Regions from separate parts of the Peribacillus sp. Bi134 genome, predicted to be linked through region 3. Evidence: riboswitches for the same ligand, from Rfam matches in the RefSeq annotation. Region 3 holds a riboswitch; each other region holds the start of a gene.
What was found. A riboswitch is a leader RNA that binds a small molecule or an ion and turns the genes downstream of it on or off. The one in region 3 is predicted to bind S-adenosylmethionine.

Region 1 (8,201 bases), on a different contig from region 3:
GCTAAAGCTCCGTCTAAAATCATGACTGAATGATCTCGTAAAATAGCGTCAATTGGGTTAGTTTTAATGTTCATGATTTACTCCTCTTTTCTTTATGGTTTTGTGTCAGATAATAACTTCCATAGCAAATCAAAATAAATGGAATGCCACAATATAGTGCAATTCGTTGTGTAGGATCAAATGCAATTCCTATGCAAGAAGCTAGGCATAGCATAAAAGAAACGATTGGTACGAGTGGATATAATGGCGTTCGATAAGCTAAGTCATTTACTGAATTTCCTTCGTTTATATATCGTCTGCGAAATAGAAATTGCGACATGCTAATACTCATCCAAACTACAACAACGGCTAGTCCAGAAATGGATACAAGCACTATGTAAACAGTATCCGGTGCAATAATACTCGAAAACAGGGCTAAGCAGCCGCCCAACATACTGAAAAGGACTGCATTTATCGGAACTCCCCGTTTTGTCAATTTTGCAAATATTGGTGATATAGTTTCCTTATCTGCAAGTGACCAAAGCATTCTGGATGCCGCATACAGTCCTGAGTTTGCAGCAGACAAAATGGCAGTTAATATAACAAAGTTCATAATATCCGCTGCATATGGCACACCAATCCGTTCAAGAACTGCCACAAAGGGGCTTTCTAATACGCTTGCATCCGAAATAGGCAATAATGCGGATAATACAACGATGGTTCCTACAAAAAAGATAATCAATCTCCATAATGTCATACGGATTGCCTTTGGTATCGTTTTTTCTGGATTCACAGTTTCTCCAGCTGCAATTCCAATTAATTCAGTTCCAGAGAATGCGAAATTCACCGCAAGCATCGTCATTATAATGGCAAAAGCACCATTCGGAAATAAACCTTCACTTGTAAAATTGGAGAATAACGGAGCGGATTGTGAATGAATTATTGGAATGAAACCTAGCATTACCGCTGCTCCCAAAATAATGAAAATCACAATGGCAAATACCTTTATAGACGCAAACCAGAATTCGGATTCAGCGAAAAATTTAACGGTCCACGCATTTAATGCCAAAACCAATATGGCAAATAGTGCACTCCATATCCAGACATTGATTGATGGAAACCATCTCTGCATCAACAATCCTGCAGCCGTGAATTCCGAACCAAGTGCAACTGTCCAAGTTAGCCAATACAACCAGGCTACTGTATACCCTGTCCCAGGACCTATGTATTTAGCTGAGTAGCTATGAAACGCACCTGTCTCGGGCATATGTACTGCCAGTTCCCCTAGACATAGCATGACTAGATAAACCACTAATGCCCCAATCAGATACGAAAGGATGGTGCCAAACGGGCCTGCCTGTTGAATCGTATAACCCGAACTTAAGAATAAACCTGTTCCAATCACCCCGCCAAGCGATAGCATTATTATATGCCGTGCCTGCATTTTCCTTTGAAAATCATGCTTCCTTTTGTTCTCCATTCTTACTCTCCTTTATCTTGCATCCAGAAAAAACGAAAACGCACTCTAAAAAAGAGTGCGTTACTGACAAATAAACACGTACGGTCTTATCTATCAAGGTTTCACCCCCTGGAATTAGCACAGTGTCATTGCAGACCTGTTGCTGAGGTTTCATAGGGCCAGTCCCTCCACCTCTCTGGATAAGAAATTATTTTTTTATAACTTTATCAATCTATGAAAAAATTGTCAAGTTTTGTTTCGGTTTGTAAAGGCTTCCTTTAAAATCCAAACGATCAACGCACCTTTGGCATAGATATGAACTTGTTTTTGGAACAGTCGCTTACATTATAGAATTGTAAATAATGCTAACCGGGAATAATTTTTAAAAAATGACGACACCTTAAAAGATGACGCCATTTTTCTTATATTCCTTAAGGTCTTTCAATTTCAAATAATTCTCCTAGTTTTGTATAAGTATGACCCGCTAATCTTGCTACTGGTTTTAGCCCATTCTGGTCAATTCGGCCATTATGGTAAATCTCCTGCTCTATATGATAGCAGACTATTTTCCCTATCAATAAATCACAACCAGGTTTATTCTTGGAACCTGCCAAAGGTATCGCATGCTCCAATGTGCATTCAAAGCGTACCTTCGCTTCTTGCAATCCTGGTACCGACACCTTATCACTAACAGCCTGAGTGAAATTGGTAAGACCCAATTCACTTTCGTCAGACGGGAGTTCCTCGGCCGTTCGATTTGCATCAGCAACATTGTCTTCATCAGTGATATGAACAACGAATTCACCTGTTTGAATTGCATTTCGGGCCGTGTCCTTCAAAACTCCTTCTTTCCGTTGAACAGAAATGGAAATCATCGGAGGATTGGAACTGACTATGTTAAAAAAACTGAACGGCGCTATATTGATTGTACCGGTTTCGGATTGTGTCGTGACCAGGGCTATTGGTCTCGGTATGATGCTTCCAGTCAAAAACTTATAATTTTCCCGTTCTGTAAGACTTTCAGGATTTACTGAAATCATCTTCATCCCTCTCATTCTTATAAAAAGTTCTTTTGAAACCATGAACTTGCTGCATCAACCTCTGAACGTGTTAACTGATGACCGTAATTTTCCCAGTGAACGTCCACCGCAGCACCCGCTTGCAGTAAAATCCGATTAAGTTCATCAGTTTCTGCTGCGGGGCAAATCGGATCGTTTTTACCTGCAGCAATGAATACAGGTATATCCGATAGGGACGGCAAAGCAATCCCGCGTCTAGGCACCATTGGATGATGAAGAATCGCTCCTTTTAATGCCCCTTCGAAATGGAACATCAAACTTGCTGCTATGTTTGCACCATTAGAATAACCTAATGCCACCACTCTGTCACGATCGAAGTCATATTGTCCGGACGCTGATTCCAAGAAGTCATAAAGCTCCTTCGTACGGAAAATCAAATCTTCTTCATCAAAAACTCCTTCAGCCAGCCGGCGGAAATAACGGGGCATTCCGTTTTCAAGTACATTTCCCCGTACGCTGAGTACGGATGATCCCGGTGAAACCATCTCCGATAATGGCAAAAGATCCGTTTCCGTTCCTCCAGTGCCATGTAAAAGCAAAAGCAACGGTGCATCTGGATTACTTCCTTTTTGAAAAATATGCTTCATCATTTATCCTCCTCTAGTACCCTCGGCACTGCCGGCAGTAACGTTTTCTCCATAATTTCCCTTTTTTCTTCAAGCCAAGGCGGCAGCATTAATTTACTACCCATCGTTTCCTTCGTTTCATCATGAGCAAAGCCAGGTGGATCTGTGGCAACTTCAAAGAGTATGCCTCCATCTTCCCTGAAATAAATGGCATCGAAGTATTGGCGGTCTTTAAAGGGTGTCACGCCATAGCCATGGTTTGCGATATGTTCCCTCCATTCTTTATGATCTTCATTATCGCTTGCACGCCATGCAAGATGATGAACAGTTCCCACTCCGATTTTCCCATTTGGCAAAACCGTTTTTTTAACATCTATCAAATTTCCGATGTCCGATGTTGATTTGAAGCGAATGAAATCGCCCTCTTCCCCCATCTTTTGCAAACCCATCACTTCCTCTAAAAGTTCCATCGTTTTGATCGGTTTAGACGTCAATAATACAGCACCGCCGAATCCCTTGATTGCCTTATCAGCTGGTACACCGCCGAATGACCACTCGCTATTTTTACCTTCTTTACGCTCAACCAGTTCAAGTTGCAATCCATGTGGGTCCTGAAATCCCAGATAATCCTCGCCGAAGCGTGAGATCTTTTCAAAGTCAATATTAAATTTACCCAAGCGCGTTTCCCAGAAGCCCAATGAACCTTCCGGAATGGCATATGTTGTTATCCCCACTTGTCCGGAGCCAATTGTCCCTCGGTATGCCCCAGGCCAAGGAAAGAAAGTGATGATAGTGCCCGGTGAACCTGATTCATCTCCGAAATATAAATGATAGGTGCCTGGATCATCAAAATTAACGGTTTTCTTCACCATACGCATTCCCAGCACTCCAGCATAAAAATCCACATTCTCTTGAGGATTGCCTACAATTGCGGTTATATGATGTATTCCTGCATTTTGCTTTTGCATGCCGATTCCTTCCTTTCCCCTTGATTAATTAGTTGATTTTGTATTCAGTGGTTTTAAATTCGATTCAATATCTTTTCTTTTTGATTCTAAAAATGGCGGCAGGGCAAGGTTCTCACCTAGGTGCTGCTCTGCTTCATCAACTGCAAATCCAGGTCCATCAGTAGCTAGTTCAAATAATATTCCATTCGGCTCCCTAAAATAAAGTGAACGAAAATAAAAGCGGTCCACATATCCAGAGTTCACGAATTTTGATTCACTAATTTTTTCTATCCATTTTCTAAGTTCTTCTTCATTATCCACCCGAAAGGCAACATGGTGTACTCCACCCCTCCCCAACCTTTCCCGAGGAATGTCATTCCTTTCTTCAATATGAAGTTCCGCTCCTGTTCCTCCCTCACCTGTCTCATAAACGACAATTGGATTTTGCCCCCTAATTGCAGATGGGTATGTGCCTGTTTTCCTGAACCCCAATACCTCGGAGAGAACACTTTCTGTTAGTTCAATATTAGGTACAGTAAGTTTTACCGGTCCTAATCCAAGGATGGAAAACTCTTGCGGTACCGGGCTTCCATCCCATGGTGATCCCCCTTGAACACCGTTATTATCCTGATCGGAAACCAGAAGTAGCCTCTGCCCTTCAGGATCTTTAAAAGAAAGAACCTTCCTTTCAAAACGGTTCGATATTTCATCATGCTCAACATTGAATTCCACAAACCGTTTTTTCCAATATCCTAGAGCTTCATCATCTCTCACCCTTAAAGAAATTTCAGAAATGCTATTGTTTCCCTCATGAGTGCGGGCAGCATTGGGAATTTCAAAAAACGTCAATTCCGTACCCGGAGAACCAATTTGATCTCCATAAAATAAGTGATACACACGAACATCATCTTGATTCACCGTTTTTTTGATTAATCGCATCCCTAAGACTTTTGTGTAGAAATCAAAGTTATTTCCCGCTTTAGCTGTAATCGCCGAAACATGATGTAATCCTTTTAATTCCATCCGTACCACTCCTATCTTTTCTTTATAAATCTCCCCTTAAGGAGAGGAATTAATCCGTAAACAATATCTCGAAATCGAGATATTTAACTAAATATATAATACTTTTAATACAAATATCTTGATTTAAAGATAAATGATAACGATAAATTTGTCAACCATTTTCAGACAAATAATTTCACCCGTATTCACTTTTCATAAAATAATAAAATCAGGTCAAAATAAGTCGGTATAATGAATGGAGGTATGATGTATGGCTAAAGACTTTTTTAGCGCAATTGAAGATAGACGGTCTTATTATTCCCTTAGCAAGGAACATGTTGTCCCTAATAAAAGGATTAAAGAAGTTATCGATCATGCCGTTCAATATTCCCCTTCCGCTTTCAATTCCCAAAGTGCAAGAGTGATTGTTTTAACTGGTCAAAGCCACGACCAATTATGGGATATCACGAAAAACACATTAAGAAAAGCTGTCGGTGACAAAGATTTCGAAAAAACGGAAGAAAAAATGAAGTCATTTATAAATGGTTATGGTACGGTTTTATTCTTTGAAGACCAGGCCATTATAACAAGGCTTCAAGAACAATTCAAAACGTATGCCGAAAACTTTCCGATTTGGTCGAACCAATCGTCTGCCATTTTACAATTTGTCGTATGGACTTCCTTGGAAATTGAGGGGTTTGGTGCAAGCCTTCAGCATTATAATCCTTTAATCGATGACGAAGTGAGAAAGACATGGGATATATCACGCGATTGGAAACTCATCGCTCAGATGCCCTTTGGAAAACCCACTGCAGAGCCTGGCGATAAAGACTTCTCACCACTAGAAGAACGAGTGAAATATTATGAATGAGACAATAGGGGCTGGCTCTAAATACCAAGCCAGCCCTTTCATTTATTTCACTTTAGTAATCCGGAAATGTTGCAAAAAATCTTGAAAATATAAATGCCGCAAAGCCTATATATTCTACAACCGGCATGATTTTGATTTCCTCACTGGCGTTAAACATGTACATTTCACTTCCCCCCACTAACCTATTGAATTGGTGAAGAACGCCCAGGTAGCCATTCCTTCAAATAATATGGAAGTCCACCGGAATATTGTTTAGCAGCATGTCCACTTTTCAGTAGGCTATATGTCTTATCCTTACATGTTAAATGCTCCATTACCGGATAAATCATTTCCTGTGGGACCAATCGATCATACTTACTTGCAATGACCAAAACACTAGCATTAATTTTCGATAGCTTCGCTTTTTTCCCCCTTACCTTAAAACCACCATTAACCAAGCGATTTTTTATCAAGAGGTCTTTGGTTATTTGTTTGGCAACTGCGCCGGATAGAGGCACATGCCCATTTACCCACGCATTGAAGCGGCGCCAATTCTTAACGTATTCCTCATCATCCGCTTGATTCAATAACGATAAATACGGTGATATATAGATAGGTGATGTAATTAAACGAATTCCATATTTAACAGCACTGGCTGGAATCGTTTGATAAATATCTATAGTCTCGTTAAAATCCGCTGTTCCTTCTTTTAACGCTTCCTGCCATTGATCAAAAAATTCCGAGGCACTGAAATCCACCGGGGTCACGGAAAGTATCAAATTCTTGATGGGCTCGTCTGCAATGGCAGCATATATTGCGGCTATTGTACCTCCGAGGCAAAACCCCATGACTGTAATTTCTGATGCTCCAGAGTGACGTAATGCACGCTGCACTCCTTTTTGAATATAATCGACGATATAATCTTCGATCGATATGTCACCATCTTCAAAGCCCGGGCTTCCAAAATCAAGCAAATACACATCAAAACCTTCATTTACAAAAGATTCTATTAAACTATTCCCCGGAGATAAATCAAGAATCAAAGGAGTATTGATTAGTGAATATATAAGAAAAACCGGTACATCATATTTTTTTTGTGCTGAGGGATAAAACCAAAGCGTTGATTTGTTTTTTTTCCACACCGCTATTTTCGGAGTCAGTCCCATTTCAGGCATTGGCTGATTGGGAATATCCAATAAATGTTGCAATTTAGTTTTGGGTTCAGATTGATTTTTGGGCACTTTCCGCTTAGCCATTTGAATTCTCCTGACCAACTGAATTGAACTCAGGCAGCTGTGAGCTTAACAATAAGGAGTTATTTATAAAATCAGATAACCTTTTTTTACTCCCTTCCATTTCATTGGATGCCAATCTTGATTTCTTTTTGATGCTGCGGGATGAATTGGCATTGCCTTTATTGCGAATTGAAGAATTACCCCCGACATTCCCGCCCCTATTCTCAACAAGCATAGAGACCAATTCTTCCAACCCATCAATTTTTTCTTCGAGTTGGATGACTAATTTCGCTAAACTCGCCACATCTTTTTTTGTTGGATAATTCATGATGATGGACATTCTTTCTGAGGCTTCCTGAAGACTATTTATTCTTGGTACCTGCATTTGGGCATTGTCGCTTACTGCTTCTATTAACTCACGATTATTTAGCAAATCCTTAATTTTCCCATTAAGCTGTTCCTCTTTTTGTGCGCCTAGTAATTTAAGCCCTTTATAAAAATTTGATTTTCCCACCATATATTTCTTCCTTCCTTTCTCCTCCGTTTACACTAATGCCGATATTCCACCGTCAATGATCAAAATATGACCAACCATATAGTCAGAAGCCTGTGAGGCTAAAAATACGGCAGCGCCCTTTAAATCATCTTCATCGCCAAACCTGCCAGCCGGAGTTTTACCTAATATGTCATAGTTGGATTTTTCAAGAATTTTCTTTGTGATTTTAGTCGGGAAAAATCCAGGTGCAATTGCATTGACTTGGATGCCGTATCTAGCAAGTTTAACTCCTAAATCCTTCGTCATTGTAATAATGGCACCCTTACTGGTGTTATAAGCTATCGTATCCAATAACTCGGGAAACGTCCCGCCAAGACCCGAAACAGATGCAATATTTATGATTTTTCCGAAATTTTGCTGCTTCATGACCTTCGCAACAGCCTGTGAAAACAGGAAAGTACCTGTAACATTGACATTCAATACTTTTTCCCACTTGTCCTTAGGAAGATCCAAAAGAGGACCTGACCAGGACGTACCGCTATTATTTACAAGAATATCAATCGTGCCAAATTGGGCAACCGTTTCCTG
Region 2 (8,201 bases), on a different contig from region 3:
ATTAGTTAATAGCAGGTTCCCGTTATCGATGATGGACGTACGTTTTCCATCGCTGACCGCATCCTTCGCTCCGCTGACCACGACGATGCAATTCAATTTATTTGCGGCTCGAGCAGCCAGCTCTGCATTGCTGACCGCAAGCTCCTCCGAATCCACCCCGCGAGTAACGGTATCCCCACCCATCAATGAAAGGATCTCACTTGCATTGCCGCGAATGATGTGGAAAGTAACCTTACTTAGGAGCTCTTTCACTTGCTCTGATCGATAGGCGGTGGCACCAACTCCCACCGGGTCCAAAATGACCGGGATATCCAGGTCATTTGCCGTCTTACCGGCAATCTCCATTGCTTCCAAGGCTTTATCATCGATCGTACCGAAATTCAGGACCAATGCATCCGCTAATTTAACCATATCCGCCACTTCTCTTGGGCTCGATGTCATCACTGGTGAACCACCGATGGCAAGGGTGGCATTTGCACAGTCGTTGACCGTAACAAAGTTGGTGATTTGGTGGACGAGTGGTTTTCTTTCTTTTACCTTCACGAATAAATCGGCTGCGGAAACCTTCATATTAAGTCACTCCGTTCTTTTTTTGAATATGAATGAAAATGATGGACAGGACCATGACCTTTACCGATTGAAAAACTATTGCGTATCGCTTCAGAAATATAAGTCTTGGCCTGTTCGATCGACTCTTGCAAGGGCAGGCCATTTGCCAGGTTTGATGTAATGGCGGATGATAGGGTACAGCCCGTACCATGAGTGTTTTTTGTATGTATGCGCTCTCCCTTGATCCAGTGGAAGTCAGTCCCATCATAATAAAGATCATTTGGATTTCCCGCTGCATGGCCCCCTTTAAGTAAAACGGCTTTGGGACCCATTTCTTGTATTGAAATGCATGCCTTGTAGAAATCTTGTTTCGTCCGAATCGACAAGCCAGTAAGCACTTCCGCTTCCGGTACATTTGGTGTTACAAGTGTTGCAAACGGAAGTAAGTCCATTTTTAAGGCGGAGACAGCCTTTTCGTCGAGCAAATGGTGGCCGCTTTTGGAAATCATGACAGGGTCAAGGATAACGATGGCAGGCATGAAGGTTTTAAGGGACGCAGCGACTGTTTCCACGATTTCTTTTGATCCAAGCATGCCTATTTTTACTGCATCGACAGGAATATCTTCAAATATAGCTGCAATTTGGTCCGATATGATAGCTGTTTCAATTGGCTGTACTGAACGGACTTCCATTGTATTTTGTGCGGTTACGGCTGTAATGGCAGACATTCCAAATACCCCATGTGCAGAAAATGTTTTTAAATCCGCTTGTATTCCAGCACCGCCTCCTGAATCAGAGCCGGCGATGGTTAATGCTGTTTTCATAAAAAAACCCCTTCATATAATTATTTTTTAAAAGTATTTTAAGTAATATGAAAGCTAAAATCGAACCTGCGAATGAACTGAGCATAAAAGCCGGTAAAAAACCAAAAAGAGCTGCTTTTTCTCCTAATAGGAGGATGGCAAGTGGATAACAGGCCATGGAACCGAGAATGCCGGTCCCGATCACTTCACCTAAACAAGCGAATTTTAAGCTTTGTGTTTTTCGATAAAGGATGGCAGCCAAAAGTGCACCGATCATGCTCCCGGGAAAGGCGAATATTGAACCGGTACCAGACATGTTTCTAATGATGGAAACTAGGAAAGCTTGTGTCACAGCATAAGCAGGCCCCAATAGAACGGCCGTGAGGACATTTGCCAGATGCTGAATAGGAAAGACCTTTGCAAATCCTGCAGGGATGAAAATAAATGAACTGGTCAGTGTCGTTATAGCCGTTATCATGGCAGTCAACGTCAGTTTCTTGATAGGATTCATCATCATGTCTGCGACCTACAGCGGCCAATCCTGCTCATTTTGAACCATATCCCAGAATAAATATTCATATCGGGAAGTAACCAAAAAGTGCTTTTCTAATCTAAGAAGTTCCTTTTCTGGCATGCCTTCCGTCAATTCTTCCAACAATGCGATCAGCCACTTGTGTGCTTCCCCGAATTCAGGTGATGAATAGGACCTTATCCAATCTGCGTAGCGATTGTTTTCCAATGCTGCTCCATTTTGTTTTTTTAATAGCAAACCGATTTCATAGTAATCCCAAGCGCATGGCAGGAGACAGGCGATCAAGTCTGCCAATGTCCCATGCTGAGCTGCATTTATCATGTAACCTGTATAGGCTAGAGTGGTGGGAGTAGGTTCTGTTTCTTCCAATTCCTTGGAACTGATCCCGAATTCGGAAGCATACTGCCGATGGATATCCATTTCCACTTGAAGGGTTTCATTTAAAATACTCGCAAACTTTGCCATGGTTTCGATGTTATGGGCTTTGATGACACCTAAAGCAAAGAGCTTGGAATAATCCATGAGATAGATATAGTCCTGCTTCATGTAATAGGCAAATTTCTTTTCAGGAAGCGTACCATTTCCAATTGCTTGGACAAAGGGATGTGAATGATTCCTTTTCCAAATCTCTTTTGCCCGTGCATGAAGTCTATCACTGAATGTTTCTGTTTTAATATTCTCCATTGTTCATCCTCCTTTAGAATGGTTCCCTAGATAATGAAAAACCCCGTTCCTGAATACTGAACGGGGTAGATGGATATAGTCTGTAAATGGACGATATCATCCACTTCCCTCCGCCGGTATGAGCCGGTTCAGGTTCAAAGGGTCCGGAAACTATTTCCATCTCAGTCTTAATAAAGACTCCCCTAGTGGTGTGAATTGTATGTAATTACTGACATCATATCAGAAAGACAAGAAAATGCAACCCGCATTTGAAGAGGGAGCATGTAATGTCCAGGGAAAAAGGGAGAACCAGGTAATTGACTTTTGATAATTATTAGGGTAGAATCATTTCTACATCATTTATATATCGAATTCTTATCCAGAGAGGTGGAGGGACTTGGCCCAAAGAAACCTCGGCAGCGGACCCATTTTGGGAACTGTGCTAAATCCAACAAGCATATGCTTGGAAGATAAGAAGAGCCGTACGGACACAGTCAGCCTCTTCTTGAATTAGAAGGGGCTTTTATTTTTGGGAAATAACGTTTAGTGACATAATAGAAAAGGTATATATAATTTGGTGAAAATCAAACAAGTTGATAAAGTTAGCTAACTAGAAGCAGGCTCTAGGATGACTAGGAAAGGAGCCATTTACATGGCAGAATTATTTAAGAGGATTGAACAGAGGAAGGCAAAGCTCATTGAAGAGCTATTGGCCAATGGAGTATACAAAACCTCTGATGAAAGGCACCTTTATGATGCCCCATTAAAAGTGCTTGAAGATGAATATAAGATTGTTATAAATAGACCTAATAACGAGTCACCTTCTGAATGGATGACATAGTAAGCGATGGGCTATATTTTGGGCTCTTGGATAAGGGATATGATGTAAGCATTCACAGTATACACTAGTGGATGCTTTTTTGCGTTTAATAGAAAATGACATAAAATATACATAATTAAAGAATAAAGTAGGTGTTTTGTCACATTTTACCTATAAAATAACACATTTTATTTCTGGAAAATAGTTGATTTTAACTAGTAGTTTAATTATGATGAAAGTGTAAAAAAATTGAATAAATGGGAGGTGGCATATAATGCCTTGCCGTAAAGTAACTATAGAAAGGGTAGAAGAAAAGAGACAGGAAATGATCAAATTGGCAGCAAGTTACGGCTTAACAAGTCTGCTTACTGTTCAGGCCAGTCAAGAATTGGATACGCTATTAAATGCGTTAGCAAGTAAAAGAGAGTCAGAATATTTTTCCCTCCAAAACGCATATCGGTATTTTTAAATTAGCCAATTCGACCTGTATTAATTTGAAAAAGCTACTGCTCAAGGCAATAGCTCTAAAAAATTATATTAAATATCGACACGTTTACCAAGAATGATCAAATCCCGCTCAATGCCATCCAGCTCGGCAACTTGAGGTAAATGTGCCCATTCTTCAAACCCGAATTTGGAAAAAAGCTTAAGGCTAGGTATATTGTGGGCGAAAATGAAACCCAATATAGTCTTAATACCTAATTTTGGACTCAATTCAATTGCCTTTTGAATCGAAATTTGTCCGATTCCTTTTCCCCGGAAATAATCATCAATATAAATGCTGATTTCGGCAGTGGAATTATATGCCGGTCGGCCATAGAAGGATTGAAAGCTTATCCATCCAGCAGTTTTCCCTTCTATAGTAATGATATATAGCGGTCTACTTTCTGAATGATGTTCCTCAAACCATTTAACCCTCGATTGGACGGATACAGGCTCCGTATCTGCCGTGACCATTCTTGAAGCAATTGTCGAATTATATATTTCAACAATTCTAGGTAAATCAGATAGTTCTGCCTCTCTAAACTCTATGTGCTCATCCATGATGTAATCTCCTAACTATCATTTATTCAATCTCCAGAATGAAGGGTAATCCCGTTTTTTTGTTTAAGGGACGGTGAATTGAAACCCAATCCATTGAAAGTTTTTTATTATCATACACTTTTTACTCTTTATCTGACAATTCCTTTTTTATGTTAAGTCTGCAGATTTTTTGGGTATGTAAAGGATTAAATACTTCTAGTAAAAAGGCAGAGGAGAACCAAATGAAAAAATTGTCAGTTTTTTTGATTATAGTACTGGTTATATGTTTTGTTGCATATGAATTTCAGGCCTCGGAGTCGGAAGATGTGCAAAGGGTGATGGCTTTTGGAGATTCGTTAACCTATGGAAAAGGGGATAAGGATGGAGAAGGATATATAGAAGGCCTGGAGGATGAATTGAATAACCCGGAATCGGAACAAAAAGTGAGTTTTTGGAATTACGGTATAAAAGGCCAGGAAACGGATGGGGTGATGAAACAGCTTGATGATTACCGCATTAAAACGAAACTTGATGAAGCCGATACTTTCATCGTTTATATCGGAACAAATGACTTGATCAATAGTAACGGCGGGGACTTGGAGAAAATAAGTGATCGAAAAATCAATGAGGGTAAACGGGAGTATATCAGCCATCTGAAAAAGATTACGTCAACACTCATAAAGGCAAACGATAAAGCTGATATTTTGGTAGTGGGACTATATAACCCAATTAAAGGAAATCAAAAACTTGAAAAGCATATTCGCGATTATAACCAGTCAATAAAGGGAATAGCGGATAAAGACAATAGGATGTTATTCATTCCTACGAATGATCTTTTTGAAGATAAAAAGAAATCAGAGTATTTCAGTGATAAGTTACATCCGAATGAAAAAGGGTATCAGCTCATTGCGAATCGGGTTTTGGAAAGTTATGATTTCAAATGAAAGCAAGAATGCACAGAAAGGCATTCTGTGCATTCTTGCTTTCTAGGAATTTAATATCGCTTTTAGTTGAGGGAACTGCAAGTCATGGAGCTGCTTGTATCTGCCATTGTTTTGCAATAACTGTTCATGTGTTCCTTTTTCATGAACCTGCCCTTTTTCCAGAACGATTATTTGATCGGCATCATGAATGGTCGATAAACGATGTGCAATCACAATTGAAGTCCGGTTTATCAATAAACGTGACAGAGCTTCCTGTATCAAATGTTCGGATTCTGTATCCAAGGCCGCCGTTGCTTCATCGAGAATGATGATTTGCGGATTTTTCAAAAGTGCCCTGGCAATGGCAATGCGCTGTTTTTGTCCGCCTGAAAGCTTGACTCCGCGCTCTCCAATTTGAGAATCATAACCATCAGGAAAGGCACTGATAAAGTCATGCGCATTTGCCGCTTTGGCGGATTCGATGATTTCATCATCTGTAGCATCAAGTTTTCCATACATGATGTTATCACGGATGGAACCGTTGAATAAAATGATATCCTGGGAGACAACTCCCATTTGTCCCCTTAATGATTTCAGTGATACATTTTTGATATCATGGCCATCCATTTTGATTGTTCCATCTTGCGGATCATAAAATCGGATCAAAAGGCTCGTGATGGTCGATTTTCCTGCACCAGAGGAGCCGACCAGAGCGGTTACTTGACCAGCTTTCATGGTCAGGTTTAAACTGCTGAGCACAGGAACATTCTCATCATAAGAAAAATTAACACTTTGAAATTCAATTTTCTTTTTTATGGAAGGGAGTTCAATGGCATTTCCCTTGTCACTTATTTCAGGTTGTGTTTCCAATATTTCAGTTATCCGCTCAAAGGCGGCGGCTGATTGCTGGACAATGCTGATGACACGGCTAAAATTGCGAACGGGACTCTGCAGCAACCTCAAATAGGCGAGGAAGGCCACGATTAATCCTATTGTGAATTCACCTTCCATCACTTGCCAAGCACCGAACACAATGACTGCTACAAGGCCGATATTGTTCAATAAATCAATAATCGGACCGAACATGGAACGTAGTCGAACGGACTTAATGTTTGCAGCCATATTTTCCTGATTACGCTCGGCAAACCGCCTTGATTCGAACTCTTCATTCGTAAAAGATTGAATGAGCCGCATTCCTGAAATGGAATCCTGTAACTGGTTGCTGACATCTCCTGCGGAACTTTGCACAGACCTAAATGACATCCTGATGCGTTTCCCGAATACCCTTGTGATATAGAACATGAAAGGGAATATAAAAAGAAGGACAATGGTCAGCTTCCAGTTAATGAAAAGCATATATACCGCCACGGCAATGAAAGTCACCGTGTCCGTCAAGACTTGGAGCATGCTCGAAGAGATGAGCTGCTGCAGTAAATTGACATCATTGGTCAACCGGGACATTAAGTCACCAGTTCGATTTTTGTCAAAGAATTTCATATCCAGTGTTTGAATGTGGTCATACATGCTATTCCGTATATCCATAATAGCTCTTTGACCGACCTTGGAAACGATATAGCTGTTAAAGTAGTTCAGTAACGCCAATAAGATGCTGGCACAAAGAATTCCTGTGCCAATCCAGATCAACAAATCATATCTTTTTTCGGGAATGACTTTATCAATCGTAAACTGCGTCAACTGGGGGATGGAGAACTCAAGCAATGAAATGAAAAGCATGATACATAATATCAAAGTGCAAAACTTCCATTTGGATGGTACCCGATTGAACATTTGTTTGAGCATCAACCATATGCTTCCTTTTGAAGGTATTGCATGCATGGAACTGCGGCCTTTGTGGCTGAATGGAATATGTCCTCCACTCATAGCGATCACTCCTATTTAGACTATCTATGATGAATTTTGAAAGTCATTTGAATTTTACCTTAATGACTATGATAGAGCTTTTCAAAAAATAGACAACTTTTAATCGGTTCGTTTGTGTCAAAAAGTATTATTATTTTACACATTCCTATAGTAAATGGAATAATTAAAGGAGATTAGCGAGGCTTATAAGAGGAGATGCTAAAAATGAATGAAAATGAAAAAATCAGGGAAGAGCTTTTAAATGCGGTCAACGGACTATCGGATGAACAGCTGAACGCCCATCCTGAACCTGGACGATGGAGCATCATCCAGGTATTGGATCATTTATATTTAATGGAGAGGGCCATAACAAAGAGCATATCCGATAAATTGAAAAGCAACGATAGCATTCCTGCTGTGGATAAACCGATCGAGCTTACTTTAAATCGTGAAGTGAAGGTCCAGGCGCCGCCATTTGTCATTCCGTCAGAATCATACCAAACTTTGAGTGAAGTTAAGGAAAAGTTGTCCGAATCCCGAAAAGCTTTTGTACAGGTCGTTGACCATGCAAAGGAAATTGATCTCGAACAAAAGTCATTACCACATCCTTTGTTTAAAGATTTAAGCTTGAAGCAATGGATCCCGTTCGTGGGACTTCATGAAAAACGGCATTTATTGCAAATTGAAGAATTGAAAGCAAAGTTATAGAAGAAACTCATCCGTCTTTGGTTGAGTTTTTCACTTTCAGACAGATATTCGTAAAGGAAGGATTTTTCAGTGAAAGCCACTTGGGTAAGAACATTTTTGGTATTGGGCTTTATAGGATTGTTACTGGGGCTCTTGTTCAAGTATATGCTTCCTCCTGATCTGGATGAAATCGAACTGACTGACGAGCTGAATCCGATCGTCGCCGAAAAAAAGGACGAGCTCATTCAATTGGCTAATGACAAAGGCATCCCGGTTATCATTACGGCGGGGTTCCGGTCTTTAGCCGAGCAAAATGAACTCTATGAAAAGGGCAGATCAGA
Region 3 (8,201 bases):
TTCAGAAAACGCTTGAATCCGAAGCTCGGATAGCCAAGCTGGATCATTATTTTTAGTTGAATAGGAGCTTATATCCTCTTGTTCAAACGGTAATTTCGTTTCTGTAGTCATTGCAAATCCTCCTACTTACGCTTCTTCGCCAACAGTTTCGTCTTCAATGCCCAATTCTTGTTTGATCCAATCATAACCTTCCGCTTCCAAGCGGGCAGCAAGTTCAGGACCACCTGATTTTACGACGCGTCCTTGCATCATTACATGTACAAAATCAGGAGTGATGTAATTTAATAGACGTTGGTAGTGAGTGATGATCAAGCATCCAAAGTCTTCTCCGCGCATTTCGTTGATTCCTTTTGAAACGACTTTAAGTGCATCGATATCTAGACCTGAATCAATCTCATCCAAGATTGCAATTTTAGGTTGGATCATCATTAATTGAAGAATCTCGTTGCGTTTTTTCTCTCCGCCGGAGAAACCTTCATTCAAATAGCGTTGCGCCATATCTTCATCCATTTCAAGGAATTCCATTTTTTGATCCATTTGACGGATGAATTTCATCAATGAAATTTCATCGCCTTCTTCACGGCGTGCGTTAATGGAAGAACGTAAGAAGTCAGCATTTGTAACACCGCTGATTTCACTTGGATATTGCATAGCCAGGAATAGACCGACACGAGCGCGCTCGTCGACTTCCATTTCCAATACATCTTCACCATCGAATGAGATGCTTCCGCTCGTTACTTCATATTTAGGGTGACCCATGATCGCTGATGATAAAGTGGATTTACCAGTTCCATTTGGTCCCATGATCGCATGGATTTCTCCACCTTTAACTTCAAGGTTTACCCCTTTTAAAATCTCTTTACCTTCAATTGATACGTGAAGATCTTTAACCGTTAATGTAGAAGCTGACATAATAATACCTCCGTGAACTAATTCCAATTTTATTACCAGAAAGTAAAGTTTACTTTCTATCACTATAATTTACGTAAAAGCATTCTCACTTTATTCTCATTCCAATTTTATAACAAATCCAATTTGGAATCAACTAAATAGATAGGGTTTCCACTTCTTCTATGTTAAAAACCTGTCCCAATTCTTACTATACTAACAGATATAGCCTATTTACTGCATAATCATACTTATTTTAGCTTTTGTTAAAATTATCTTATTATTCGGCAAATCTTCGTCCTTATTAATATATGTTCGAAGAATTCGATTGCAAGGTATGAACGTTCCGCTTTAAAAAGAAAAAAATCGGACTGTCAGGTATTATGTAAGTTTATCCAATAAGGAAACCCTTATTTTATGGACCACTTTCCATTTTACCTCTACAGACCGATCTTTTAAAGAATTCTTTTATATGCTTAGCCGTGAATTTTGCGTTGTAGGTCCTGGACCATTTTGTTGCACTTTACATGTTCCCTATCCCGTTCTTTCTCGACCTCGATACGGATGTCTAAATTTCTACTGTATTCACTGTATCCAATCCCATGTGAAGACTGCATCGCCTTTTCCATTTCGCTTGTTACATTTAAATCCAGAGTATTGATAGTGAACCATCCTTTCAAATTTGTGTATCATTTTATTACCTGCATTATCTCTATACCCTTTCCTTTCCTGATTAAACATGAAATGAATTAAATTAAGCCGCAGACTAAAACAAACTGGATCATCAATGAGTTTTTAGGTTTTCAAAATTTGAACGTTACTTTCCACTTCAGGCACTCGCTTTCCGCGGGCGGTCCGGAAGCCTCCTCGGCGCTTTTGCGCCTGCGGGGTCTCCCTTGACTCGCTTTTCCCGCAGGAGTCTCGTACCTTCCGTTCCAATCCACTAAGACTAAACAATCAGATAGGCAAAATGAAGTGCCTCACTTCTCTAAGCACGGAAAAAAATTATGAGCGACGCACTATGTGAAAGCTGAATGGACAAACCAGCTCGCTTATTCATTTATGCGTCAGAAGACCGTAACGGATTTGTGTTGGGACGATAGTAACACCCGGAAATACTCGTATTAAGAGCCTCTGATTGAACAAGTGATTAAGAAAGCTGGAAAACCTGAAGCTGTTGAGGCAGATTCCGCAACCATGGCTATGTGTAATATGAGCGTTTTAGTTGTTATCTCTGCCCATCGGCACTCAACAACAAATAAAGAGGACAATTATCGGTTCAAATCCAATATAAAAACAAAAAGGTTTCGGAATGAGACCATTCCGAAACCTTTTTGTTTTTAAACTGCGACCTGAGTTAAATCAGGTCGCCATTCTTGAATTATTTATCCGCCGGTACAACTGCACCTTTGTATTCTTCAAGAATGAAATCTTGAATTTCTTTAGAATGCAATACTTCTACAAGCGCTTTTATTGCTTCTTTATTTTCGTCACCTTTGTTTACGGCAATGACATTCACATATGGTGATTCCGAATCTTCAATCGCAATCGAATCTTCAAGCGGATTCAAACCGGCATCAATTGCATAGTTGGAGTTGATCAAGACTGCATCGCCTTCGCCACTCTCATAAATTTTAGGAAGCAGGGCCGCTTCATAATCAGCATCGAATTTAAGGTTTTTCTTATTTTCAACGATGTCTTTAGTTGTAGCCGTCGTTTTATCGACGCCTTCTTTCAAAGTGATCAGGCCATTCTTTTCCAAAAGGGATAAAGCGCGTCCATGATCAGCAACAGAGCTGCTCATAATAATTGTTGCGCCTTCCGGAAGTTTATCAATGCTTTTATATTTTTGTGAATATAGAGCAATCGGCTCGATATGGATTCCGCCAGCATTAACGAAGTCATATCCATTTTCTTTAATTTGCCCCTCTAAATATGGAATATGTTGGAAATAGTTAGCATCCAATTCCTTATCATTCAACGCCTTATTCGGTAAAACATAGTCCTGGAAAGTTTCGATTTCCAATTCGATTCCTTTTTCTTTAAGAAGCGGCTTAGCTTTCTCAAGGATTTCAGCATGAGGAACATTGGATGCCCCAACAACTATTTTCTTCGATTCTTTCTCCGTATCACTGCCGCTTTTATCCTTTTCACTTCCACAAGCAGCCAAAGCGATAGACAACACTAAAATTAATGCAAATCCTAAAAACTTTTTCATCCTATTCATCTCCCTTTATCTTTTGTCCAATTTAGATGTAATCACATCTCCAATAATTTGAATTATGAAGACGATAATTAGAATAACGATGGTCGCCACTAGTGTAACGTCATTTTGATTTCTTTGATATCCGTCCAAATAGGCTAGATTACCAAGTCCGCCTGCGCCGATGACCCCGGCCATTGCGGTATATCCAACCAATGCAATCGATGTTACCGTAATCCCGGAAATAAGTGCAGGCATTGACTCTGGAAGAAGGACCTTCCAAATGATCGTGCTCGTTTTTGCTCCCATCGATTTAGCGGCTTCAATTACACCTTTATCGATTTCACGAAGGCCGATTTCTACCATACGCGCATAAAATGGTGCCGCACCGATAATAAGTGCCGGCAGTGCAGCGTTCTCTCCGATCATGGAACCGACTAGCGCTTTAGTGAAAGGAATGAGCAGCACGATCAAAATAAGAAATGGAATGGAACGGAAAATATTGACGACAGCACTCATGATCCCGTTGACTGCCCGGTTTTCCCACATATTACCCTTCCCTGTCAGGAACAGGATCAATCCTAATATTATGCCTATAAAAAAGGTTGCCACTACAGAGACGCTTGTCATGTAAAGCGTTTCCCTCGTAGCTTCAATAATGTCTTCCCAATCAACATTCGGCAATAATTCTTCAAGCATGAGTAATCACCTCCACGCCTACCTGTTGTGCTTTAATGAATTCGATTGCGCGGAGCATTTCATCCTCAGTGCCATCAAGATGGATAAACAGTGTTCCATATGAACCGCTTCTTGTTTGGGATATCTTACCTTGAACGATATTGACATCCAACTCGAAGTTACGTACAAGCTTGGTGATCAACGGGCTTTCGGCATGATCGCCTACAAAGGTCAATTGAATCACTTTGCCTGCAGGATAGCGTTCGAGCAAATGGTCCATCGTTTCTTTCGTTTCTTCCGGTTCCGTTACCTGTTGCACGAAACGCTTCGTCATTTGTTCTTTAGGGTTCTTGAAAACATCCAGGACAGGTCCCTGTTCAACAACTTGCCCACTTTCCATCACGGCGACGCGATGGCAGATTTTGCGGATCACATGCATTTCATGTGTTATCAGGACGATCGTCAACCCCAAACGCTGATTGATGTCAACAAGCAATTCGAGTATGGAGTCGGTAGTCTGCGGATCCAAGGCAGAAGTCGCTTCATCACACAGCAGCACTTTAGGGTCATTTGCCAGAGCCCTGGCTATTCCCACCCTTTGCTTTTGCCCTCCGCTTAATTGTGATGGATAGGCCTTTTCCCTGCCTTCCAATCCTACTAACTTGATCAATTCGTTCACACGCTTGGTTCGCTCAGGTTTAGAAACTCCTGCAATTTCCAATGGGAAAGATATATTCTCCTGAACGGTCCTCGACCATAATAAATTGAAATGTTGGAAAATCATGCTGATTTCTTGACGGGCCTTGCGGAGCTGAGCCCCTTTAATTTTTGAAATTTCCTTCTCAGCAACTACAACGGATCCCTCTGTTGGTGTTTCCAATCCATTGAGCATTCTGATCAAAGTACTTTTCCCCGCTCCACTGTAACCGATGATACCGAAAATCTCGCCTTTATTTATTTCAACATTCACATTATTTACAGCCTTGATTGTCTCACTGTTTCCTTTTCCTGTTCGGAACAGCTTACTGACTTTCGTCAATGTAATCATTAACCCTCACCTCTTTTATCCAATAAAACCTATGAACTTAGTTGATTTCTCTACATTATTAGTCTGTTTCTCATATCATGTAAAAGTTTACCCAATTAAAACAGAAAAAACCTTTCTGCATGAGCAGAAAGGCAGGTGAAGAAACAGGCCTTCCTCTCATCTTCCAAAGTGATTAAACTTTGTGTGAATTGGCACCTTTCCAAGGAAATCTCCTTGTCGGTTGCCGGGTTTCATCGGGCACATCCCTCCACCTCTCTTGATAAGAGCTAATATATAGAATATTTGTACATCATTAAGTTCTTTAGTATGGAGAAATTTTATCATAGATAAAAAAGGAGCGCAATGTATAATATTTCTAGTACAAGCATACAGAAACTTTACTTAAACCGTTTTGGATGTCAAGGAGACGATATTCGTCGCTTTTTCAATTGCCTGCTCCAAATCTTCTATTAAATCCTCTACATTTTCAATCCCAATCGATAAACGGACTTGGTCGGCACTCACACCCGCTTTCGCAAGACCTGCCTCATTCAATTGTTGATGGGTCGTACTGGCTGGGTGGATGATCAAGCTCTTCGCATCCCCAACATTCGCTACATGGGACCATAATTCCACCGAATTGATAAGTTTTGCCCCAGCTTCTCGATTACCTTGTATCCCAAAAGTCACAACAGATCCAGCTCCCTTTGGCAAATATTTTTCCGCAAGGGCTTTATCGGGATGATCCTCATCACCAGGATGTGAAACCCAAGTCACCGCAGGATGGTTTTTTAAATATTTAATGACAGACTTGGTGTTCGATAGATGCTCTTTCATCCTTACATGCAGCGTTTCAAGTCCCAGCGTAAACTGGAATGCACTTTGGGCACTTAGCGCAGGTCCTAAATCACGGAGTAACTGGACTCGGGCTTTCGTTATGAATGCGGCAGGTCCAACTGCCTCGGCGTATACCAGATTGTCGTAACTTGGGTCAGGCTCTGTGAAGCCAGGGTAATTTGGCGAGTTCCAATCGAATTTCCCTCCATCCACGATGACACCACCAAGCGTAGTTCCATTTCCCAGAAGCCATTTTGTAGCGGAATGGATGACAATATCGGCTCCAAAATCAATTGGTCTGCATAGATACGGTGTCGCAAAGGTATTATCAATGATTAAAGGTATTCCGGCATCATGGGCGATTTTCGCTACCGCTTCAATATCAAGCACCCTCAAACTTGGATTTCCGATGGTTTCAGCAAAAATGGCTTTAGTTCTTGGCGTAATCGCCCTTTTGAAATTTTCAGGGTCATCAGGAGAAACGAACTTCACTTTAATCCCGTATTTAGGAAGAGTATTTTCAAAAAGGTTATACGTACCGCCATATAATGTAGATGCTGAAACAATCTCATCCCCTGCAGCGGCAATATTCAGGATTGAAAGTGAGATGGCAGCCATTCCGCTTGCTGTTGCCAATCCGCCGATTCCGCCTTCCAATAAGGCCATTCTTTCCTCAAAAACGCTGATCGTGGGATTATGGAGTCGTGAATATATATAGCCATTCTCCTTTAGGCCAAATAAATTCGCTGCATGGTCGGTGTCTTTGAACAAGTATGCATTGCTTTGGTAGATAGGAACTGCACGTGCACCTGTTTCATCAGCTTGCAGACCGCCATGAACACTCAATGTTTCGAAACGCAATTTTTTCCCTGACATATGATTTCACCTTTTTCTATGGATTTAGTTGGAATTATATGATGTTTGGCCTTTTATAAACAAAAAAACCACTTCAATAAGAAGAGGTTTCAAGAATACACCTCATCTACCAGAGCCAACACTCTGCTGGAATTAGCACCGTATATAAAAATTTATACCGGTTGCCGGGCTTCGTCGGGCCAGTCCCTCCGCCACTCTTGATAAGAACTATTAAATTCTGCCGTTACTTAATTCAAAATATAGCATTTTAGATTAAATCAGTCAATGAATTGTTAGAATATTCTTTGTTTAATTTCATCTAGCATTCATATGTCCGCAACAAAGAAACCAACCACGGTTCTGATTGGTTTCTTAGCTGATTTCCTTAAGCAATCCGTACAAATAAGGAACGGATTGAAAGGCATATATTTTTTTGTGCAGCCGTCCTTCTTTGAAAAACAATAAACATGGAACACTTTCGATTTCATATGATTCGGCAATTGCTTGGACATAATTCATATTCATTTTGCCTGCCTTCAATTCCGGGAATAGCTCCAAGGATATCGTCAGCATCTTGGAGGCAACCTGACAAGTGCCGCATAAAGGGGTATATAAATATAAGCAAAAGGTTTCCCCATTTTCAACAGCAAGCTTACACTCTTCTTCTTTCCATTCCTGCATCAATTAGTCGTTCACCCTTTGACTTAAAAATTTCATTTTCACATTCATATTGGCAGATAGAAGCACAGTTGCGATATGATGTTCGGGTGAGCTTTCCACTTCTTTGTACATTTTATTAATATACAGGTGGTTCGCCTCAGGCATTTCCATTCGGAACTGCTTCCGCAGCTTTTCTCCTGATTCATCTGCGTCAAAAAGGAGATAAACATCACGGTCCATCAATTCATCCACTAATTCATCCAGCTTAGTTAATGATATGGTCCCATTCGTACATCTAATTTCCACATCTTCATTTAAAACGGAGGCAACTTTTCTTCTATCGGAACTGCCTTCTACAATGATCACTTTATCGAATTCGCCCCACTCCATGTCATCACTCCATCTCACGAATTATGTGTGCAACTGCCACGGTACCAAATGAAAAAGAGAGCAGGCCTTTTCAGTCCCCCCTCTCCTTTTTTTTAACCGTTGATTAAACTCTCATACTCTTCAGCGCTCATCAAGCTTTCAATATCACTGCTATTAGATGGTTCAAGCACGACCATCCATGCCTTTTCATAAGGAGACTCATTTACATATTCAGGGTTGTCACTTAAATCTTCGTTTACTTCAACAACCTTGCCACTGATAGGTGCATAAAGCTCAGAAACGGTCTTAACGGATTCAACACTTCCGAATGGTTCGTTCGCTTTCAATTCATCGCCGATTTCCGGAAGCTCAACGAATACGATGTCCCCAAGCTCGGACTGTGCGAAAGCTGTAATTCCAATGCGCACTGTTCCATCTTCCGTTTTGACCCATTCATGTTCTTTTGTGTAACGAAGTTCTTTTGGTGTTGTTGTCATTATTAACCCTCCATATGTACATCTTATTTTATCTATTCCATTATAAGGTAGATTGTTTGTTTAAGTAAGGAATTAACCAAATATTTCGAGAAATTTTCAGTTCCAAACCTGTTCGAATTGCTCCTCTTTGAAACCTACCGTCACTTTGGTGCCATCCGTAACAATCGGCCTTTTCAGAAGCATGCCA
Region 4 (8,201 bases), on a different contig from region 3:
TATATTGCTGAAACATTTTTAGAGGATGCTAAACTTTATAATGAAGTCCGTAACATGTTTGGATATACAGGGACATATAAAGGGAAACGAATTTCTGTACAAGGTACAGGCATGGGTGTCCCATCCATTTCGATTTACGTGAATGAATTGATGAATAGCTATAATGTCCAGAAGCTGATTCGTGTGGGAACTGCAGGAGCGATTCAGAAGGATGTAAAAGTCAGGGATGTTATCCTTGCAATGAGTGCTTCCACCGATTCCCAAATGAACCGTATGACTTTCGGCGGGGTGGACTTTGCCCCAACGGCGGATTTCGAATTACTAAGAAAAGCTTATGACGCCGGCACAGCTAAGGGCTTGCAATTGAAGGTCGGTAATGTTTTTACGGCCGATCAGTTTTATAATGATAATAGTGATTTGGAAAAATGGGCAAAATACCAAATCCTTGCGATAGAAATGGAATCAGCAGCGCTTTACACGCTTGCTGCTAAATTTGGCCGCCAAGCATTATCTGTATTAACCATTTCCGATCACATTTTAACCGGTGAGGAAACGTCGGCGGATGAGCGCCAGTCAACCTTTAACGAAATGGTTGAAGTGGCTTTGGAAGCAGCTATCCAGGACTGATAATTGGATGTAAATGACAGGCGGGTGACCAGGAATAAGTGAAGCTGTATAATGACAGTTGGATACAGGCTCAGTTATTCCTTGGTAGCCCCATTTTTGTAATGTCAATAGATGCCTGTAGTCCATGGAGCGTTTAACGTTTGCGAAGGCGTAAAAAAATACATATGGGCATAAGTTGTTATTTTTGATAACAATTATTTTTCGATTGTCATGAAAGCTGTTAAAATAGATAGAAATCGTTTATATCGTCATGAAGAATGAAAGTGGTGAGGCTTCAGTGGAAGAAGAAAATCAAGGACAGCCAAAAGAGGCAGGGAAATTCATTAAAATAAAAAAGTTTACGTTCATTATGGGGATTTTCTTAGTCATATTTCTAACTGCAGGGATTACTACAATAGCCTTGACCTTTGGAGATGAAAAAGTAGAGTCATTAGCACCGGATAAGCATGCGGAATTTGAAAAGCTGTATACTACATACGATAAGATAAAAGATAACTATTATGAAGAGGTTGATGAAGAAAAGCTGGTTGACGGCGCAATTAATGGAATGATCAAATCATTGGATGATCCCTACTCTGCTTATATGGATAAAAAGGAAGCATCGAGTTTCCATGAAAGCATCTCTTCATCTTTTGAAGGAATCGGTGCCGAGATTCAGGAGCAGGATGGAAAAATCATGGTCGTCTCACCGATAAAAGGGTCCCCAGCAGAAAAATCGGGGGTAAAGCCGAATGATATCATTTTAAGTGTGGACGGTAAAAGCGTTGAAGGGCTAACCTCTTCTGAAGCTGTCCTGAAAATCAGGGGCGAGAAGGGCACGAAAGTGGATCTATCCATCTCAAGAGCTGGTGAGTCGGCACCGATTGAGCTCACCATTAAACGGGACACAATTCCGATAGAGACGGTTTATGCGGAAATGCTTGATGATGGAGTTGCCAAGATTCAGGTGACCAGTTTTTCCGAACATACAGTCCAAGAGCTGAAAACGGCGCTTGAAGAAATGTCCAAGAAGGATATGAAGGGTCTCGTATTGGATTTGCGGGGAAACCCGGGGGGACTGCTTGATCAAGCAATAGAAATGGCAAGCCTGTTCATACCTAATGGGGAAGTGGTCCTTCAAGTTGAGGATCGCAGCGGGGAAAAACTAGTCGAAAAATCGAAGAATGATGGAGAACTGAAAATCCCGGTAGTCGTGTTGATTGATGACGGAAGTGCCAGTGCTTCTGAAATCGTTGCAGCGGCTGTCAGTGAATCTGCGGACATTCCATTGATTGGGGTCAAGTCATTTGGGAAAGGGACAGTGCAGACTGCCGAAGACTTTAAAGATGGATCTAATTTCAAATATACGGCAGCTAAATGGTTGACTCCTGAAGGTAATTGGATTCATAAAAAAGGGATCAAGCCGGATATTACCGTGAAGCTTCCTGATTATGCCAGCCTTCCGTACATTTCGCCTGACAAGGAATTGAAAGCATCCGATTCTTCGAGTGAAGTGAAAGCTGCTGAAGAGATGCTGAAGGAAGCAGGCCATGATCCGGGTAAGATAGATGGATTCTTTGATGAAGCAACAACGAATGCTGTCACAGCATTTCAAAGGGAACAAAAAATTAAAGAAACTGGCACCATTAAAGATGATACTACCGTGAAATTGATGCAGGTCATCCAGGAGAAAATCCTTAAGAATGACACACAAGTGAAAAAGGCGGTAGAAGTATTAAAGAAAGAAATCAATAAGTGATTTAGCCCGAAAAGCCTGTCAGCGATTATCGTTGGCAGGCTTTTTTGTCGTTTAATGCATAAGATTCCAATATTAGGAAGAGAATAAGGGGTAATTTTCCGATGAGGTGAGGTAATGAAAGAAAAGGTATTGTTCATATATCTATTGATCTTGATTCTGGCAGGCTGCACTTATGCCCCTTTACCCAAACAAAATGGAAATGCAGGTACGGAAAAAAAACTAACCAAAGAAGAGAACCAGGAAAGTGTGAAAACATTTCTGTTAATTGGTGTCGATACAAGGGGAGAGGAAAAATCTCGATCAGATGCGATTATTCTGGCAAAATACTTTCCTGAGCAGGAAAAATTGAAACTGGCTTCGATTATGCGTGATAGTTATGTGAAAATCCCTGGGAATAAAACAGGATATAACAAAATAAATGCAGCTTATTATTATGGTGGAAGGGAACTTCTCAAAAAAACCATACAGGAAAACTTCGGTGTCAAGGTCGATCATGTGGCGGTAATTGACTTTCAGGGATTCGTGAAGATGGTCGATTTACTTGCACCTGAGGGGGTAGCGGTGAATGTGGACCAGGAAATCATTGATGATATGAGCATTCAAGCAAGCGTCGGTAAAAATGTTTTACATGGCGAGGAAATATTGAAATATGTCCGTTTTAGACATGACGATGAAAGTGATTTTGGAAGGGTTGAGCGACAACAAGAAGTAATGGTTCAATTAAAAACAGCGTTTATAAATCAAATCTCGTCCTTCGAAGGGATGGCAGCCCTTCCTAGTATAATCGAACAAGGACTCTCGTACTTGGATACGGATATTGGACTGAAAACAATAATGGAAATGGGGCCAAAAGCCGTCTTCCATACACCGGACACCGTCGAAACCTTAAGGGTTCCAGTGGAAGGAAGCTTTAAAGATGAAATATATCCCCAGTCCGGAGCCGTTTTGGAAATGGACTACACTAAAAATAAGAAGGCACTTCAAGAATTCTTTTCAAAAAAATAAAAATTGTATTATGGACCTCGCAAGAATAATCACAAAAACGAGAGGGATAAGTAACCCTTCTCGTTTTTTATCATCAATAAAGCAACCTGGATCATTTAACAAAAAGCGGAATGTTTTTAATGAAATCCGGGGTTATGATGCCATTTTCGGTAATGATGCTTGTAATTAGATGATTCGGTGTAACATCAAAGGCTGGATTGAAAGTTTTCACGTTTTCAGGAGCGATCCTAACACCTTGAATGAAGGTGATTTCCGCTTCATTCCTTTCTTCGATCGGGATGGAAGTGCCGGACTCGAGAGTGAGGTCGAATGTGGTTGATGGAGCGGCCACGTAAAAAGGGATACCAAAGTGCTTGGCTAATATCGCCAATCCCAATGTCCCGATTTTATTGGCTGTATCTCCATTAGCCGCAATTCTGTCGGCACCGACGATGATTCCATTTATTCCTTTCTGATGAATCGTATGGGCAGCCATATTATCAGAAATTAATGTGACATCAACCCCCGCTTGCATCAATTCCCAAGCAGTCAAACGCGCCCCTTGCAGGACAGGCCTGGTTTCACATGCATACACTTTTAGCGGAAAGTCCTTTTCCTTTGCCAGGTGGAAGGGAGCCAAGGCTGTGCCATACCGAGCCGTGGCAATTCCCCCAGCGTTGCAATGCGTTAGAATGGAATCTCCTCTAGTGAATAAGGATAAACCATGTTCCCCGATTTTCCTGCACATTTCTTCATCTTCAGCAAAGATGGCTTTAGCCTCCGATACAAGTGCTTCCTTGGCAGTTGAAATGCTTTGCGCAGCTTCCAGAGTATTTTCCATCCTCCTTAACGCCCAAAAAAGGTTGACAGCAGTTGGCCGTGATGATGCGAGTTTTTCAATATGCCTTGATACATTTTTCTTGAATTCGGCTAATTCAGCGGTTGTTTCCTGTTTCGCACCAAGTGCAACACCAAATGCTGCCGTCAGTCCAATTGCTGGGGCACCGCGAACTTTTAATGTCAAAATGCTGTCATACACATCATCAACAGAATGAAGTTCAATGAATTCAGTTATGGAAGGAAGGGCTTGTTGATTTAATAATGTAATATGGGTATCAGCCCATTGTACCGAATAAGGTAATGGTGCATGTGTTGTCATGTGCAGGTCTCCTTTTAAATGGTTGAATAAGATGGCAGTGTACGTTGCTTCAAGGCTTCAATGACAGCTGGAACATCCAATTCTTCCCGTTTTTTAATTAAAAAAGCACCAATTTCCAATGTAGCCGTTTTGGCAGCGATCCTTGTTTCTTTATCTTCAATGACATTTAAATCGGCAACATGGGAAAGTCCGATGGTTCGCCGAATCAGTTCACAGCCGGAAAAGCCGAATGCATCTTTTTTGAATTTTGTCAGTAAATAAGGCAGATAACCTTTCACGTGACGAAATGGGCTTTTATTTTGGCCTTCCCATAATTCGGAATAAGTTTCTTCAAAGGCATTCCAAAATTCATTAAGGTGTGTGAAAATCTCTTCCTTTCCAACGCTATTACGTGTGACTGCCTGAAAGAGAAGGTTGGCAGTGTATTGACCAAGGTCAAAACCAACTGGACCATAAAAAGCGAATTCTGGATCAATAACCTTTGTTTCAGTTTCACTTGCAAATATACTTCCAGTATGTAAATCTCCATGAAGCAAGGCTTCCTGCTCGGTTTCAAAGCTTTGTTTCAGCTTAGCGACCTCGAGGATCACTGCTTTATCATTCCATATATTTTTGGCGGCATCAGTCAATTCCACCTCGAAATCTCCCGGGAGTTCCTCAAAAAATGGATCTGTGAAAATGAAGACCTCAGTGATTTTGCAGAGTTCGGGATTCGTGAAATGTCGGGCAACTTCCTTTTTGGCAGAGGGTTCTAAATGATAATCGGATGTATAAAATGCCGTTTTCGCAACATATTCACCAATATGCTGTGAAAGCAATGGATATGAATCGCCTTCGATCAATCCTGTTCTAACGATTTTCAAATGGGATAAATCCTCCATGACCGTGATGGCAAGCTTTTCATCAGAATAATAGACTTGCGGTACGAATTCTGGGCAATAACTTCTGAAATGAATCAGCGCATTCGCTTCAATTGCAGCCCTTTTCAATGTCAGCGGCCAACCTTCGCCAAGTACCTTGGCATAAGGAACCGCTTGTTTAATGATAATTCCTTTATTTGTGACTGTGTCTGTAATATGAAAAACATAATTTAAGTTTCCATCGCCGATTTCTTTACATGTTAAACTTGCATCCGCATTGACCAACCCAAGTTTTTTTGCAAGGGTTATAGCTGTTTCGTTTGTCAATCTCTTAAAATTTGAATGGTTTTGAGTCATTCTTTTCCCCTCCGGATTCAAAATAAGAATAAAAAAGCCTCTTTCATATAGAAAGAGGCAGAAGTTTTGGCTTCGGACCTCTTATCTTCCAGAATATGAATTCTGGTGGAATTAGCACCGTGCTCTGTGGATTTTATAATCCGGCGGTGAATCCGCCCCATTTCACAATGGTATTACAGTCGGTTGCTGGGCTTCATAGGGCCTTTATCCCTCAGCCTGCTCTTGATAAGAGTAAATGTTTTCTGAAATTTTAATCTTCGGGAAAATAATATCAACTTTTTAAATAGTTTGTCAATGGGTAATTTAATAAAAATCAGGACGGCGATCTTCGAATACAGGTATTTTGTTACGTGCTTCCGTAACTTTATTGAAGTCCAAGGTGCCTGTCAGGAGTTCGTTTCCTTCTCCGGCTTCACTTATGATATTTCCCCAAGGATCAATAATCAGGGAATGACCGGCAAATATATTATTGACATCAGAGCCTGAGCGATTAACGGCTACTACATAGGCTTGGTTCTCGATGGCACGGCTAATCAATAAGGCTCTCCAGTGATCGAGTCTCGGCTTTGGCCATTCAGCCGTAACGAATAGAACTTCGGCGCCTTTAGCGGTATGGGCTCGCTGCCATTCAGGGAAACGGATGTCATAACAAATGAAACCAGCACATATTTTTTCATCAAGAGTAAATAAACCATCCTTTTCTCCTGGCTTCAGGAAATGATGTTCATCCATTAACTGAAATAAGTGAAGCTTATCATATTCTTTTATGAGACTTCCCTGTTTATCGATGATGATCATGGTGTTATAGATTCCCTTGCTTGTTTTTTTCGCAATGGAACCGCCTACGATGTGAATCTCGTGTTTCCTTGCCTGTGTTTTAAGAAATTCAATCGTTTTTTCCGCCTCTTGATCAGCAATCTCATTTAACCTGCTTAAGTCGTATCCGGTTGTCCAAAGCTCTGGTAAAATGACGATATCGGGTTCTGACCGTGCTGCTTTTTCCAACCATTGTTCCGCAACCTGAAAATTGATATCCGGTTGCCCGAATGCTATATCCATTTGAATACAAGCTATTTTCCACTTCATCGTTTAAAACCCCCACATGTAAAAAATGCTTTACAAGACTATGATAAACATATATCATTTGTGTCTAGAATTTCAAGAAATTTCAGAGAAGGTGTATAAATGGTGCAATTCGAAAAATCCAGACAGCTTCAGGACCTGCCCAAGCAGTTTTTTGCCTCACTAGTCGCAAAAGTCAATGCCATCACGGAGCAAGGACATGATGTCATTAATTTAGGCCAGGGAAACCCTGATCAGCCGACACCAGACCATATCGTGAAAAGCTTGCAGTCTGCCGCTGAAAAAACGATTAATCATAAATATTCGCCATTCCGGGGGCATCAATATTTAAAAGATGCTGCTGCCGTCTTTTATGAACGTGAATTCGGTGTCAAGCTGGATCCGAAAAGTGAAGTGGCGATTCTCTTCGGGGGAAAGGCAGGCCTTGTCGAACTGCCGCAGTGTTTATTGAATCCGGGTGATACGATCCTTGTTCCGGATCCCGGCTATCCGGATTATCTTTCCGGTGTTGTTTTAGCCCAGGCAAAGACCGAATTCATGCCCTTGACAGAAGAAAATGATTTTCTTCCAAAATACAGTGACATACATAAAGAAGTGCTTGATAAAGCCAAAATGATGTTCTTGAACTATCCGAACAATCCCACAGGTGCTTCTGCAACTGAAAGTTTCTTTGATGAGACCGTCTCTACTGCAAAAGAGCATTCAATTTGTGTGGTCCACGACTTCGCTTATGGGGCGATAGGATTCGACGGAAAAAAACCGATAAGCTTTCTCCAGTCAGAGGGAGCGAAGGAAATAGGAATAGAAATATACACACTATCGAAAACATACAATATGGCAGGGTGGAGAGTCGGCTTCGCAGTGGGGAATAAGAGTGTCATAGAAGCTCTTGAACTATTACAAGACCATCTTTATGTGAGTCTCTTCCCGGCGATACAAGAAGCTGCCGCAAGCGCTTTGCTTGACTCGCAGAGCTGTGTAGAGCAGTTAGTGCAGATGTACGAGGGGCGAAGGAATATTTTCATTGAGGGATTGAGGGCAATCGGCTGGGATGTCAAAGCTCCTGCGGCATCATTTTTTGCCTGGCTCAAGGTACCTAAAGGTTTTACGTCCGAGAGTTTTGCAGACTATTTATTAACGCATGCCCACGTTGCTGTTGCCGCAGGGAATGGATTTGGTGAATTTGGCGAAGGTTATGTCAGGGTAGGGCTGCTGACTTCGGAAGAACGGCTGAAAGAGGCTGTGGAACGGATAAGTAAATTAAAATTATTTTAACCACAATGATATATCCGATTAATTCACCCTTAAATAGTTAAAACTTATTGACAAAGTAGGGATTACCTGTCAGAATACAAAATAAATTCTTAATCTTTCGATACTTGGATGCAAATTT

Region 1: it holds a riboswitch for S-adenosylmethionine, as region 3 does, so the genes downstream of both, mmuP (S-methylmethionine permease) here and LQ188_RS05125 (methionine ABC transporter ATP-binding protein) in region 3, are expected to answer to the same signal.
Region 2: it holds a riboswitch for S-adenosylmethionine, as region 3 does, so the genes downstream of both, LQ188_RS18070 (Fur-regulated basic protein FbpA) here and LQ188_RS05125 (methionine ABC transporter ATP-binding protein) in region 3, are expected to answer to the same signal.
Region 4: it holds a riboswitch for S-adenosylmethionine, as region 3 does, so the genes downstream of both, mtnK (S-methyl-5-thioribose kinase) here and LQ188_RS05125 (methionine ABC transporter ATP-binding protein) in region 3, are expected to answer to the same signal.

Annotation. Positions count from the first base shown of each region.
Region 1 is NZ_CAKKLN010000001.1:289,675-297,875, reverse strand. Features, by position in the region: gene mmuM (homocysteine S-methyltransferase) at 1-74, opposite strand, end outside; gene mmuP (S-methylmethionine permease) at 71-1,459, opposite strand; SAM riboswitch class I at 1,543-1,645, opposite strand; gene LQ188_RS01450 (flavin reductase family protein) at 1,870-2,478, opposite strand; gene LQ188_RS01445 (alpha/beta hydrolase) at 2,496-3,104, opposite strand; gene LQ188_RS01440 (ring-cleaving dioxygenase) at 3,104-4,051, opposite strand; gene LQ188_RS01435 (ring-cleaving dioxygenase) at 4,076-5,053, opposite strand; gene LQ188_RS01430 (nitroreductase family protein) at 5,304-5,903, shown strand; gene LQ188_RS01425 (alpha/beta fold hydrolase) at 6,086-7,138, opposite strand; gene LQ188_RS01420 (hypothetical protein) at 7,131-7,634, opposite strand; gene LQ188_RS01415 (SDR family oxidoreductase) at 7,662-8,201, opposite strand, start outside.
Region 2 is NZ_CAKKLN010000007.1:381,416-389,616, reverse strand. Features, by position in the region: gene thiM (hydroxyethylthiazole kinase) at 1-570, opposite strand, end outside; gene thiD (bifunctional hydroxymethylpyrimidine kinase/phosphomethylpyrimidine kinase) at 567-1,373, opposite strand; gene thiW (energy coupling factor transporter S component ThiW) at 1,342-1,863, opposite strand; gene tenA (thiaminase II) at 1,879-2,568, opposite strand; TPP riboswitch at 2,657-2,762, opposite strand; SAM riboswitch class I at 2,920-3,024, shown strand; gene LQ188_RS18070 (Fur-regulated basic protein FbpA) at 3,200-3,388, shown strand; gene LQ188_RS18065 (aspartyl-phosphate phosphatase Spo0E family protein) at 3,642-3,836, shown strand; gene LQ188_RS18060 (GNAT family N-acetyltransferase) at 3,905-4,411, opposite strand; gene LQ188_RS18055 (GDSL-type esterase/lipase family protein) at 4,633-5,334, shown strand; gene LQ188_RS18050 (ABC transporter ATP-binding protein) at 5,377-7,194, opposite strand; gene LQ188_RS18045 (DinB family protein) at 7,399-7,881, shown strand; gene LQ188_RS18040 (M15 family metallopeptidase) at 8,026-8,201, shown strand, end outside.
Region 3 is NZ_CAKKLN010000002.1:452,254-460,454, reverse strand. Features, by position in the region: gene sufD (Fe-S cluster assembly protein SufD) at 1-111, opposite strand, end outside; gene sufC (Fe-S cluster assembly ATPase SufC) at 127-912, opposite strand; gene LQ188_RS05135 (MetQ/NlpA family ABC transporter substrate-binding protein) at 2,270-3,106, opposite strand; gene LQ188_RS05130 (methionine ABC transporter permease) at 3,122-3,790, opposite strand; gene LQ188_RS05125 (methionine ABC transporter ATP-binding protein) at 3,783-4,817, opposite strand; SAM riboswitch class I at 4,971-5,083, opposite strand; gene LQ188_RS05120 (O-acetylhomoserine aminocarboxypropyltransferase/cysteine synthase family protein) at 5,199-6,509, opposite strand; SAM riboswitch class I at 6,609-6,716, opposite strand; gene LQ188_RS05115 (thioredoxin family protein) at 6,861-7,169, opposite strand; gene LQ188_RS05110 (toprim domain-containing protein) at 7,173-7,538, opposite strand; gene gcvH (glycine cleavage system protein GcvH) at 7,631-8,014, opposite strand; gene LQ188_RS05100 (arsenate reductase family protein) at 8,111-8,201, opposite strand, start outside.
Region 4 is NZ_CAKKLN010000001.1:49,039-57,239, forward strand. Features, by position in the region: gene deoD (purine-nucleoside phosphorylase) at 1-627, shown strand, start outside; gene LQ188_RS00280 (S41 family peptidase) at 905-2,365, shown strand; gene LQ188_RS00285 (LCP family protein) at 2,480-3,370, shown strand; gene mtnA (S-methyl-5-thioribose-1-phosphate isomerase) at 3,462-4,508, opposite strand; gene mtnK (S-methyl-5-thioribose kinase) at 4,523-5,725, opposite strand; SAM riboswitch class I at 5,804-5,957, opposite strand; gene LQ188_RS00300 (carbon-nitrogen family hydrolase) at 6,029-6,811, opposite strand; gene LQ188_RS00305 (pyridoxal phosphate-dependent aminotransferase) at 6,911-8,083, shown strand.